Regions from separate parts of the Halanaerobium sp. DL-01 genome, predicted to be linked through region 1. Evidence: riboswitches for the same ligand, from Rfam matches in the RefSeq annotation. Region 1 holds a riboswitch; each other region holds the start of a gene.

Region 1 (4,449 bases):
GAAAATTGGTATTAAAGCCAGAATTCAGGAGTTACAGGAAATGGGAGTTAAATGTATTATGGCGACTGGTGATAATGAGAGAACTGCCCGCTATGTAGCAGAACAGGCCGGAATAGAAGAATATTATTCTGAATTTAAGCCAGAAGAAAAAATTGCTCTGGTTGAAAAAATTCAGAAATCAGGAAAGTTAATTGGCATGACCGGTGATGGGACCAATGATGCTCCTGCTTTAGCAAAAGCCGATGTGGGACTGGCCATGCAGGCCGGTACTAATGCTGCTAAAGAAGCCGGAAACATGGTTGACCTTGATTCTGATCCGACTAAATTAATTGAGGTAGTTGCTATTGGTAAACAGCTGTTAATGACCAGAGGTTCGCTAACAACTTTCAGTATTGCCAATGATATTTCCAGATATTTTGCTCTGATACCTGCAATTTTTAGTGCCGGGATACCTGCTTTACAGCAGATTAACTTTATGAACCTGTATTCACCACAGAGTGTAGTAATTGCATCTTTAATTTATAACTCACTGATCATCCCTTTCTTAATTCCACTGGCAATGAAGGGTGTGGATTATAAAGCGGAGAGCTCATCCAAATTACTGCGCAAGAATCTGGTTATATATGGTGGAGCCGGTCTAATTGCACCATTTATTTCTATTAAATTAATCGATATGCTATTGGTTATGCTGGGGGTGTTTTAAATGAGTATTAAAAAGAATATAATAACTGCAGTTAAGTTAATTGTTCTTTCACTTTTGATTTTCTCAATTATTTATCCACTATTACTGGGTGGAGTTGGACAGCTATTTGCTGATAAAGCAGCAGGCAGTATAATTTATCAGGATGGAGAAGCTGTAGGTTCCAGATTAATCGGATAAAACTTTGAAAGTGACAGCTACTTTATCTCAAGACCATCTTCGATTAATTATGATGCTTCAACTTCTGGCAGCGATAATCTGGCTGCTTCAAATCCTAAATTACAGCAGAGAATTGCGGCTGACTCAATGAAAATTAAAGTTAAATATCAGCCTGGTAATAGGGCTGTACCAGTAGATTTAATTACTGAATCTGGTTCTGCTTTAGATCCACATATCTCGCCTGAGGCAGCTTATTTTCAGGTTAGTTATCTAGTAGAACAGACAGGAATTTCTGAGTCAACCCTGAATTCATTGATAGAAGAACATACAGAATCAAAACTGCTGGGATTATTTGGGGAAAGCAGAGTTAATGTACTGGAATTAAATCTTGCTTTAGAGGAGGTATTAGATTAATGAATGATAAATTACAAGAAAGCTGGCCCGGATATAATAAAATTCTGCTTCCTTTAGGTCATAAAGCAGATATTAATAATTTAACTGATCTGGCTTCCTATATAATTGAAAGGAAAAAAGGAATGGTTAAATTTATTCATGTGATTCAGGAAGGAAGTTATATTAATCTTCCGAGAGAGTGGAGAGAGGGTGCGCAGAGAGTTACTGATAGCCATCATAAGATGATGACATATGGAATACACAGTGACCGTGAAATTGTGACCTCTAAAACTATTGAAAGAGGTATTTTAGAAACAGCTTTTGATATGGAAGCAGAAGCAATAATATTAGGCTGGGGGCCCAAACCAGGTGCTAAGATCTCTAAAATGGCTTCAAATATAATGGGCAATTTTCATGGAGATGTAATTATTTATAAAAATAGAGTTGATATCGAACAAATAAAAAAAATAATGTATCCGGTAGCAAAACACCTTCGAAAAGCAGATTGAATTTGATTAAACATATAATTCAGGAAACTGGAGCTACTTTAACATTAACTCATTACGTAGATAAAAGAAATGGCAGCCTTTAAAAAGGAAATGAAATTCTGGAATATGCAAAAGAAAAGGCCTTTGAATTTAATATTAATGTTAAAACTAAAATACTCGAGGGTGATTCTTTGACAACTAGTATTAAAGAATCCACAGATGATTTTGATTTGTTGGTTATTGGACCTTCTGGAGACTGGTGGGTTTACCAGACATTATTTGGAAAGAAAACAGATAAAATTGCAGAGGCAGCAAAATGTTCAGTCTTACTTCATAAGTATGGAGAAGAAGAATAGTATTTAAAATATCCTCATCTTATCAAAAATATTTAAAGAAAATTTTATTTAACATTTAAATCTATGATTTGACGGGGAAATTAACTAGTAAAAAATAAAAGATTCTTCGCTATTTATCATTTGTAATAAGCTTTGAAAATTTATTAAATATGTTATATAATGAATGCATAATAAAAAATGATTATTAAGGTGCCTATTTGGGAGAATAGGGAATCAAGTTTGAATCTTGAACGATCCCATCACTGTATTCAGCTTAAAAACTTTTTATAAACCACCTATTTAATTAGGGAAGGGAAAAAGAACTTGCTGTAAGTCAGGAGACCTGCCTTAATAATTAAATTATTTGTGGATGATGGAAAAGTTCACGATCTCTTTGGGGATCGTGAACTTTTTTAATTTAAAAAATATAGAAGGGGGAATTAAAATGCAAAAATTAGAAAAAACTATTAGCCAAATTGGAATACCTAATATTAAAAAAATGACAGAAGCTCAAAACAGATTAGATCAATTAACAAAACCTAAAGGAAGTCTGGGGAAATTAGAAAAAATGGCGGTCAAATTGGCGGGGATTTGTTCAGAACTTTATCCCAGTTTTGACAAGAAAACTCATATTGTAATGGCAGGAGATCATGGAGTTGTAGAAGAAGGAGTTAGTGCTTTTCCTCAAAAAGTAACAACTCAAATGGTAAATAATTTTTTAAATAATGGGGCTGCTATAAATGTTTTAGCAGCTGAAGTTGGTGTAGACTTAAAAATTGTAGATATGGGAATGATAGATAATATTAATAATCAAAAATTAATAATAAAAAAAGTAAAAAATGGTACTGATAATATGGCAAAAATGGAAGCAATGTCTAAAAAAGAGGCTGTGGACTCTTTAGCAGCTGGAATTGAGATTGCAGAAAAATCTATAAAATCAGGTTCTAAAGTAATTGGTATTGGGGAAATGGGGATTGGAAATACAACAGCTAGTTCTGCAATAATCGCAGTTATAACAAAGGCGCCACTGAAGGAGATAGTAGGTTTTGGAACCGGTTTAAATCCAAAAGGATTAAAAAATAAAATAAAAGTAATAAAAAGAGCCATAAAAATCAACAATCCTGATCCAGAAGATGCAATTGATATCCTTGCAAAAATTGGAGGTTTAGAAATAGCAGGTATGGCTGGTGTTATAATTGGAGGAGCTGCAAATAATGTGCCCGTTATTATGGATGGCTTAATTACTGGTGCTGCAGCCCTAATTGCCCAAAAACTAAAACCTGAAGTAGCTAATTATCTTATTCCTTCTCATAAATCAGTTGAGCCAGGGCATAAAAATGTTTATAAACAACTTGGACTTAGTCCTTTTCTTGACTTAAATATGCGTTTAGGAGAAGGTACAGGGGCTGTATTGGCTATGCCATTTTTAGATAGTTCTATTAATCTAATGAAAAGTATGGCTACCTTTTCTGAAGCTGCCGTCGATAATGCATCTGCATAGTTTTTTTAATATAGTACCGGGTACCTATAACGGTACCTATAAAATAATTACTAAAACTGGTGCAAATGTGATTTCTGTAACTCATGACAGACTTACACCTGATATATCTCTTAAACACGCCCAGGTTCAGATTACACTGGAAACAAAAAATGAAGATCATGTGAAGGATATTATGGATACTTTAGAGAATAATAATTATAGGGTCAAAAGAATAAGATAAGGTTAGAAGTATAATATATCATTTTTTAACTATCTTATTTACATTTAAAAGAGAAATATTTTAAACAAAATCAATTAGGAGGAATTTTAAAATGACAAAAGAAATTATTAAAACTGATAAGGCACCAGAAGCAGTGGGAGCATATTCACAGGCAGTAAAAGCAGGAGATACAGTTTATTTATCCGGACAGATTGCTATTGATCCGGAAACTCAAGAAATTATTGATGGTGGAGTAGAAGAACAGGCAAAAAGAGTTTTAGAAAATCTTAAGGCTGTTTTAGCAGCAGCAGATTGTACTTTTCAGGATGTTGTCAAAGCAGAAATTTTTCTTGATGATATAAATGATTTTGGCGCAGTAAATGATATTTATGCAGAGTATTTTAAAGAAAATCCTCCTGCAAGAGCCTGTATGGAAGTAAGCAATTTGCCCAAAGGTGTTTCAGTAGAAATAGCACTTACTGCAGTAAAGTAGATTAGTTTTTTTATTTTTTAGACCCCCTGTGGCTTTTTTGGCACAAGGGGTATATTTATGGTTTTTTCTTGTCCATATAATGCTGCTCACTACAAAAGACAAAGATAGTGAAATATCTTAATGTAGCGGCCAGAGAAGAAACACTAGGAATTTATTTGATTGTAAATACTTATCTTTACTC
Region 2 (4,449 bases), on a different contig from region 1:
AAACTTGCCTGCTGACGAACTATTTTTATTTTTTTATTTTCCAGTGGTTCACGCAAATTGGACAATACTTTATTTTTAAATTCCGGAAGTTCATCCAGAAATAATACACCTTTATGAGCAAGAGATATTTCTCCGGGCACAGGTATTTTCCCACCACCTATTAAACCAGCAGATGTAATAGAATGATGGGGAGCAACAAATGGACGATACCTGTTATTTATATCCAGATCTCTTAGTTTATCTTTAATACTGTAAATTGAAGCAACTTCTATAAGTTCTTCTTTATTAAGAAGCGGCAGCAGTTTAACTATTGAATGTGCCAGCATTGTTTTGCCACAGCCTGGTGGTCCTACTAAAAGCAGATTGTGTCTTCCAGCTGCTGCAATCATTACAGCCTTTTTGGCAGTTTTCTGACCTCTTATACTATTTATATCAGGTATTTTATTTCTGTTTAGTCTTAATGTATTATTTTTTATTTTAGTTTTACTGCCCTTTATATTGTTGAGATTATCAATTTCTTTGAGATTTTGCAAAAAAGTAATTTCAGTATTTTGAACTAAATTACATTCTGCAGCATTTTCTAAAGGTATTACAGCTTTTTTGATACCCTTATTTTTTGCTTCCAGGAGCATCGGCAGTATTCCCTTTACCCGATTAATATCACCATTTAAAGTAAGTTCACCTGCAAATAAGTATTTACTTTTATTTTTTATATTGATCTGTTTGGAGCAGATAAGGAGACATACTGCTATAGCAAGATCAAAATGAGATCCATATTTCTGTACATCACCAGGAGCAAGATTTACCGTAATTTTTTTCATCGGCCAGTGAAAACCGGAATTTACTACCGCTGAACGTACTCTTTTTGCTGATTCCCGCACTGTTTTTCCAGCTAATCCCACTATACTGAAGCCGGGAAGTCCATTGGAAATATCTATTTCCACCCTAACTATTTCCGCTCTGATTCCACTAATAACTGCAGAATAAAGATCAGCATACATTTATATCAACTCCTCATAAATTATGTCTTTAAGATATTTAAAGAAAGTTATTTTCTTATTTTCAATATTAATTTTTATCAGTATAAGATCAAATGAAAAACTCTGATTATCATGATAATTACTGATAAAATAAAGAGCTGAATTTTTAAGCCTTTTAATTTGATTGTAATGCAGAATTTCTTCAAGAGAAGATTTATAATTTGAACTTCTCGTTTTAACTTCAATAAAACGTATAACATTATTTTCTAAAGCTATTATATCTATTTCTCCAAATTTATTTTTATAATTTCTTTCAATAATTTTAAAATTATTTTTTATTAAATATTGAACTGCAATATCTTCACCCAACCTGCCAATTTTATTATGTAAAGCCATATTAACACCCCTTTTTGTTCCTATATATTATATTTATGTAAATTATTGTAAAATCCTTCTTTTAATTTATTTTATTTTTATGCAGGAAATATAAATTTTATAACGAATAAAATAATAAAAGGAAATATGTTTTCTTTTTAGGTGCTTCTTTTAAAGAAGATAATAGGGAATCAGGTGAAATTCCTGAACGGGTCCGCCACTGTAATCAGCTGACTGTCTTAAATAACCACTCAGCAATGGGGAAGGTAAAGACAGTGAAACTGTAAGTCAGGAAACCTGCCTGAAGAGCAAAACAGCCATCTTCGAGACAAGGTTGGTTGTTGTCTATATCTCTTAGACACCGCCATTACCTGGGCGGTTTTTTTTGTTTATGGTATTTATAGGCACTGTCTTTGATGGCTGTAACCAAAAAACAGGAGGAATAAAAATTATGAAGAAATTAGTTCTAGTTGTGGTTACAGCAGTTTTATTATCACTTTTAGCTGTTATTACGGTAAATGCTGCTGAGGAAGAAGTTATTAATCTAAAAGAGGTTGTTGTTACTGCCAGTAAATATGAAGAAGATATTATGGAGACTGCTGTCAGTATTGAGGTGATTGATGAACAGGAAATTGAAGAATCTGCAGCAAATAATGTTGCAGAACTGCTGCAGAGCACAGGAAGCATACATATTAAAGATAAAGGTGGGGTTGTTGGACAAAAAGATGTCATAATCCGAGGAATGCGCGGCAGACAGATTTTGATACTTATTGATGGACAGCCATATAATAATCCAAATGACGGCAGTCTTCGGCTGGAATCAATTCCGGTTGAATTTATAAAAAAAATTGAGGTATTAAAATCCCCTTCTTCAGCTGTTTATGGAGCAAATGCTATGGGAGGTGTAATTAATATAATTACTAAAGATGCGGATGATTTTAAAAAAACAAATCTAAAATTAGAAGCCGGCTCTTTTGATACACAAAAATACAGTATATCTCACAGCTTTTCCGGTGATAACAGCAGTTTAACTTTAATTTATGACAAATTACTATCAGATGGTCATAGAGATAACAGTTCTTTAGATAGAGAAGATTTATTTTTGAAATATAATTATAATATAAGTAATTATAGTGATATTACACTTTCATTCAAAAATAATGATAGTGAAACTGATTATCCTGGCCAGGATGCTGATTATTTACCAGAAGGATTTTTAGCAGCATCAAGTGGATCCCGTGAAGATAATGACCAAAATGTAAATTTAACTTTCAATCAAAAGTTGGAAAATAAAGATAGAAAAATATCAATTTATAATAATGATAGAGAATTAACAGACCTCAGCTGGGATACAGTAACTGATATTTCTAAAAAAGGAATTTCAATTAACGAAACTTATTATTTAAAAAACCACACTTTAAGCTGTGGGCTGGATTTAACAGAAAACAAAGTAAAAAAAGATGCTAAATCTAGTGACTATGAAGAGAAAAATAACAATAAAGCTATTTTCATACAGGATAAAATGTATTATAAAGACAAGACTATATTTAATATAGGCGGCCGCTATGATGATCATGAAGTATATGGTTCAGAATTTAGTCCCAGACTGGGGATTGTTTATAAAATTTCTGATCAGCTTAGTTTTAATGCAAATGCTGCTGAATCGTTTAGAGCTCCCACATTTGTAGATCTTTATTATCCAGGTTTTTCCAATCCAGATTTAGAACCTGAAAAAGCAGAATCACTTGATATTGGATTTAAACATCAAACTCAAAAATCCAAAAAAGAGCTAACATTTTTCAATAGAAATGTAGAAAAAATGATTTTACTGGATGGTTCCTATATACCGCAAAATATTGATTCAGATGTTGAAATGAATGGATTTGAAATTCTTTATTCAAGAAAAATAAATGATAAATTTGATTTTGATGTTAATTATACTTATTTAGATACCAAAGAAGAAAATTCCAGTGAACAGATTGGGGATATGCCCTATCATACTTTAAATATGGATATGACATATCAGATGAGCAGTATTAAATTTATCCTTAATAATCGCTATACAGGTGAAAGAACAGATTACAATTCTAAAGAAGATATGCCATCACATTTTGTTTCAGATTTAAAAATAATAAAAAATATCAATGAAGATAATAAACTTTCACTTTCAATTAATAATATTTTTGATGAAGAATATGAAGTTGTTGATGGTTATCCTATGCCTGAAAGAAACTATATGCTTACTTTAAGCACCAAGTTTTAAATAAAAACTATTTAATTGAAAGTTAAACAAAAGAAGAGGTGATGAATGATGAACAAATATAATAAATTAGCAAAAATATTAAGCTTGATTCTGTCATTATCTCTTCTTGTTTTTTTAGAGCTTTCGCCTTTTGAAATCCTGGCAGGAAATAAGCCTGTCAAAGATAAAAAAGAAGTTGAAATTAATATAGAATTTCAGATTAAAAAAAGTGAGCGTTCATTAGAATCTTCATTAGATGGCAAAAAGAACAGTGAACAGAATAAAATTGAAAACAACAATCTAATTGGAGAAAAAAAATCATTAAAAAATGATATAGTAGAGAGTTTACTAACTGAAGAAAATAATATCGAAGATAAAAAAACAGCTTTAGAAAATAATAGCCAACATGTAGTTGAAAAAAAAACTGCAGATAAGAAAGATAAAGTGTTAAATAAGAAAACAGAGGAAAATAAAGAAAAAAACAAAGAAAAAAATATCGATACACAAAAACCTGAACCAGCCGATAAACCAGCCTGGCTTAATGAGTTAGAAAAAGAAAAAAATAATAATGACAAAAATGCAGAGGATAAAACTGATATCAATAAAGAAAATGAAAAATTTGATTTAGATAAATTTATTTCAGATTTAAAAAAAGAGGAAGTTTCTGAAAAAAATAATAAAAAATCCAAAACAGCTGCTGAAAATAACAGCAGTATGGACAATAAAAAAAAGTCATTAGAAAAAAGCAATAATGGAGAACAGAAAATAAAACCCAAAAATAATAGCCATATTAATAAACAAAAAAATAGTAAATATATTCAGGCTAAAGATAACAGTAATAAGAATACCAGC
Region 3 (4,449 bases), on a different contig from region 1:
TCCTCTTCTGCTTTCCCTTTGATAAAACAATTTAATCCATACTGTTTAATCTCAATTCTTTCTATCTTTTTTAAGCTTTTTAATTCACTATATTTCATACCTTTAACAAACTGAGCTATATAAACATTTTTCCCTGCTCCTACTGCCCTAATTGCCAATCCAAAGGCAGCAGTTGTTTTCCCTTTGCCTTTACCTGTATAAACATGAACCATTCCCTGCATCTATTACACCACCTAATTATCAAAAATAATTTTATATAATGACTCAAGATCAATATGTTTTCTAAATTCTGATGCCAGATAGTTATAATTGTCTTCTCTGATCTCAGCTGCACTTTTTTCTAGTTCTGAATCTAAACTCAGACCTTTTTTTGTTAAAAGATGATTAATTAATGATTTTCTAAAACAATCATTTTTGAAAATATCATGAATATATGTACCCCAGACATTTCCTCTATCATTTACTGTTCCATCACAAACAGTTTTTTCTGACTTACCTAATTTCTGTCTTTTTAACTTAAATAATGATTTCTGATCAGCAGCTAGTATAGTTTTACCCTGATGAATTTCATAACCACTTAAAACTTTCTTCTGACTATTTTTAAAAAAATTTAGTTTATTTAAACTCTCCACCTTAACCTGTCTCGTTATTTTTTGAGATTCCAGAACAGTACTAATCTTTAGTAGTGAAAGGCCTTTTATATTTTGCCTGGTCCCTTCCAAATTATCCGGATCTGATATTTTTTGACCTAGCATTTGATAGCCCCCACAAATACCGATAATTTCAGTATTTTGGGCTGCCTTTTCAATGATTTTTCCAGAAAGTTTTGATTCATATAAAAATTCTAAGTCACTAATAGTAGTTTTAGAACCAGGCAGTATAATTAAATCAGGATCTCCCAGCTCCATTTCCTTTTTTACATATCTAAGCTGAATATCTTTTGCAGTTTTAAAATAATCAAAATCTGTAAAGTTTGACATCCCTGGATAAGCAATAACTACAATATCAATTTTATAATTCTGATTACCATAAATTTCTTGCTCTAAACTATCTTCTGAAGGTAAATTAAGTTTTTCTAAATATGGCATAACTCCCAATACTTTTTTGCCAGAATGTTTTTCTATCAGCTCTACTCCAGATTTAAAAGCAGCAGGATCACCTCTAAATTTATTGACTATTATTCCCTTAACTCTCTTTCTTTCTTTTTCAGTAAGCAAATCCAGGGTTCCAACAATTGAAGCAAAAACTCCACCTTTATCAATATCTGCAATTAAAATTACAGGTGCATCAGCTATTTCTGCAGCTTTCATATTAACAAGATCTTTATCTCTTAAATTTACTTCAGCAGGATTCCCCCCACCTTCTAAAACTAAAAGATCATAATCCATTTTTAATTCAGCAAGGGCTTCTCTTATAATTTTAAGTAACTTCTCTTTTTGGGAAAAATAATCAGCAGCCTTCATATTTTTAAATACTCTTCCCTTTAAGATTATCTGAGACATATCATCGGCGATAGGCTTCATCAAAATTGGACTCATATTAACTTCTGCTTCTACTTTTGCTGCCTCTGCCTGTACTGTCTGGGCAATTGCAATTTCCTGACCCTCTTTTGTAATATAAGAATTCAAAGACATGTTTTGAGATTTAAAGGGAGCTGTTTTATATCCATCCTGAGCCAGTACTCTGCATAGAGCAGCTGCTAAAATACTTTTGCCGGCATCTGAAGCTGTACCCTGAATCATAACTGAATCTGCCATTTAATCACCTCTACTTAATTTTAATAATTTATTAATATCTATATTTTTTTCAACCATATCTGCTAATCTATCAAGATTATTTTCAATTTCTTTTTGATAGTTATAACTTTTTTGTTCTTCCCCCATAGATTGCTTATTTCCTAATTTATTTAAAAGTGCACTGCGAAAATTATCATTATCAAATAATCCATGCAGATAACTTCCAAAACAATTTCCAGCCTGATTAACTGCACCATCTTTTAAATTTACTTTTATGTTAGATCTCTTTATTATTCTGAATAATTCTTCAGTCCCATTTAAATACTCTGTCTGACCCATATGAATTTCATACCCTAAAAAAAACTCTTGAGGGTTAAATCTAGACATCAAATTTTCAAGCTGCTGAGTTAAATTGATTTTCACTTTTACTTGATGAGTAGTTTTTTTATTTAAAAATACTGTATTAATATCTAGTAATCCAAGTCCATTTATTTTTTTTATATCTCCTTCTGTTCCATATTTATCAATTAGTTTTCGTCCGAGCATTTGGAATCCACCACAAATACCAATTATCATAATTCCGGCTTTATTAGCTTTTTTAATTTCGGCTGCCAATCCGCTTTTCTTTAAAAAATCAAGATCTTTAGTGGTTGTTTTAGTTCCTGGTATAATTATTAAATCAAAATTAAGTAATTCTTGGTTGTTTTTAATATATTCAAGTTTTAGACCAGTTTCCATTTTCAAACTATTAAAATCACTAAAATTTGACATGTGAGGTAATCTTATTACAGCGATTTTTAATTTTTTAGAATTTTCTCCATAATTATTTAAGTTTAAAGAAGCAGAATCTTCTTCTGGTAAATTAAGACTTTTAAGATATGGTAAAACAGACATAACTTCTTTTTCTGTATAATCCTCTAAAAACTTAACTGCAGGTTTTAACAAATTATAATCTCCCCGAAATTTATTGATTATCAATCCTTTTATCAACTTTTTATGGACTGGAGATAAGAGTTTTAAAGTTCCAACTAAAGAAGCAAGACAGCCTCCTTTTTCAATACTGCTGATTAAAAGCACTGGAGAATTATAAATTTCTGCTGTAAACATATTAGCAAAATCAGGTGTAGTTCTATTAATTTCTGCAGGACTTCCTGCTCCCTCAATAATTATCAGCTCATTATCTTTTCTCAATCTTTTTAATGAATCCTTAATTGTGCTCTCATAAATTTCAAGATATTTTTTTTTGTTTTTTTGATAATTAATATTCTTATCCACTTCACCATTAATAACAATTTGGGTCTGGCCGTCTCCCATCGCTTTAACTAAAATTGGCTGCATATCTACAGAGGCTTCTCTAAAAGCAGCTCTCGCCTGTAAAGCTTGCGCTATGCCAATTTCTTTGCCATTTTTCGTTATGTATGAATTAAGAGACATATTCCAGGCCTTAAAAGGTACAGTTTTTATTCCTTTTCTGGCAAAAATCCTGCATAAAGCAGTAACAAAAAGACTTTTACCAGCATCAGAAGAAGTGCCTTGAATCATTAAAGTTCCAGTTTTATTCTTCATTTTTTTAACTCCTTAAAAAGCTATATATAACAAGAAAATCTCAACCTAAAGGTTGAGATTTAAAGTATATAATCATAATTAAAGCTAAATAAATTGATAGTCTGATTAGCTTTAGTAAAAAAACTAATGATTATCCACCTGCAACCTGTTCCCGAGGCCAATTGTAGATTATATAAAAGGCAGGTCTCCTGACTCCTGATTTACATTTTAAATTCTAACCTTCCCTGTAATAACATTACAGGTGGTATAAAAGAATCTAAAGATCAGTTACAGTGGCGGGCCCGTTCAGGATTTTAACCTGATTCCCTATTCTCTTCAGTAATAGCTGAAGCACCTTTTTATATAAATTATTTAATTTTAAAAATAAATATTTAACAATTTATATTATAACTATATAACAATTTAACGTATTTGTAAAATTTAATTATACAATTTAAGTTAAAATTTATATCCATATTATAAAATTTTATATCTGTAAATTTAAGCTTTTTCCAATCCTCAAAACTTATTTTTCTAAATTTTGATTATTTTTCGTTCGTGCTATTAAATATGTAATTTCTTTTTTTATTTCTTCTTTCAAGGCTAGATATTCTGATTTTTTAAGATTGTAATTATCATTTGCTAAAATTTGAGAATCATAATTATCTATAATATCCCTTATTTTAATCAAAAAATCATCAGCAGCAATTTTTCTAAAAATATTTTTTCTGAGTTGATTATTTTCTATATTCTCTACCATATTTCCTCTATTTCCGGACATAATGTCTAAAAGAAGTTGATACTCAATCCCAAACTCAGATTCCATTTTTTTTCTAATATTTTTAGAAAGTGCAGGTAGACTAGAACCAGTAGAAATAGTTAAAAGTAGTTCTCCTCTGTTAACAATTGCTGGTAAAGTAAAATCAGATATTTCAGCATTATCAGCTGTATTGACTAAAATGTTTTTTTTTCTAGCCAGGAAAGCAATCCGTCGATTTAATTCTGAATTATTAGTGGCAGCAAAAACTAAAAATCGTCCATTTAAATCTTCATCTCTAAATTTTCTTTTTAAAAAAATATATTTTTCTGATTCCTGATTTAAATAGGGTAAAAATTCCTGATTAAATTCCGGTGAAGTTATTTTTATCTGGGCTCCGGCCTGCAGGAG

The links. A riboswitch is a leader RNA that binds a small molecule or an ion and turns the genes downstream of it on or off. The one in region 1 is predicted to bind cobalamin.
Region 2: linked by a shared signal. The riboswitch ahead of DER71_RS01025 (TonB-dependent siderophore receptor) and the one ahead of cobT (nicotinate-nucleotide--dimethylbenzimidazole phosphoribosyltransferase) in region 1 are both predicted to bind cobalamin.
Region 3: linked by a shared signal. The riboswitch ahead of DER71_RS06390 (cobyric acid synthase) and the one ahead of cobT (nicotinate-nucleotide--dimethylbenzimidazole phosphoribosyltransferase) in region 1 are both predicted to bind cobalamin.

What each region holds. Positions count from the first base shown of each region.
Region 1 is NZ_QPJN01000022.1:17,114-21,562, forward strand. Features, by position in the region: gene kdpB (potassium-transporting ATPase subunit KdpB) at 1-703, shown strand, start outside; partial or broken gene kdpC (potassium-transporting ATPase subunit KdpC) at 704-1,273, shown strand; gene DER71_RS08300 (hypothetical protein) at 1,273-1,761, shown strand; gene DER71_RS08305 (universal stress protein) at 1,932-2,096, shown strand; cobalamin riboswitch at 2,267-2,441, shown strand; gene cobT (nicotinate-nucleotide--dimethylbenzimidazole phosphoribosyltransferase) at 2,521-3,576, shown strand; gene DER71_RS08315 (hypothetical protein) at 3,563-3,796, shown strand; gene DER71_RS08320 (RidA family protein) at 3,888-4,268, shown strand.
Region 2 is NZ_QPJN01000001.1:213,255-217,703, reverse strand. Features, by position in the region: gene DER71_RS01035 (YifB family Mg chelatase-like AAA ATPase) at 1-1,001, opposite strand, end outside; gene DER71_RS01030 (YraN family protein) at 1,002-1,376, opposite strand; cobalamin riboswitch at 1,499-1,675, shown strand; gene DER71_RS01025 (TonB-dependent siderophore receptor) at 1,807-3,618, shown strand; gene DER71_RS01020 (energy transducer TonB) at 3,667-4,449, shown strand, end outside.
Region 3 is NZ_QPJN01000014.1:24,039-28,487, forward strand. Features, by position in the region: gene cobO (cob(I)yrinic acid a,c-diamide adenosyltransferase) at 1-221, opposite strand, end outside; gene DER71_RS06385 (cobyric acid synthase) at 234-1,757, opposite strand; gene DER71_RS06390 (cobyric acid synthase) at 1,758-3,302, opposite strand; cobalamin riboswitch at 3,463-3,655, opposite strand; gene DER71_RS06395 (bifunctional precorrin-2 dehydrogenase/sirohydrochlorin ferrochelatase) at 3,808-4,449, opposite strand, start outside.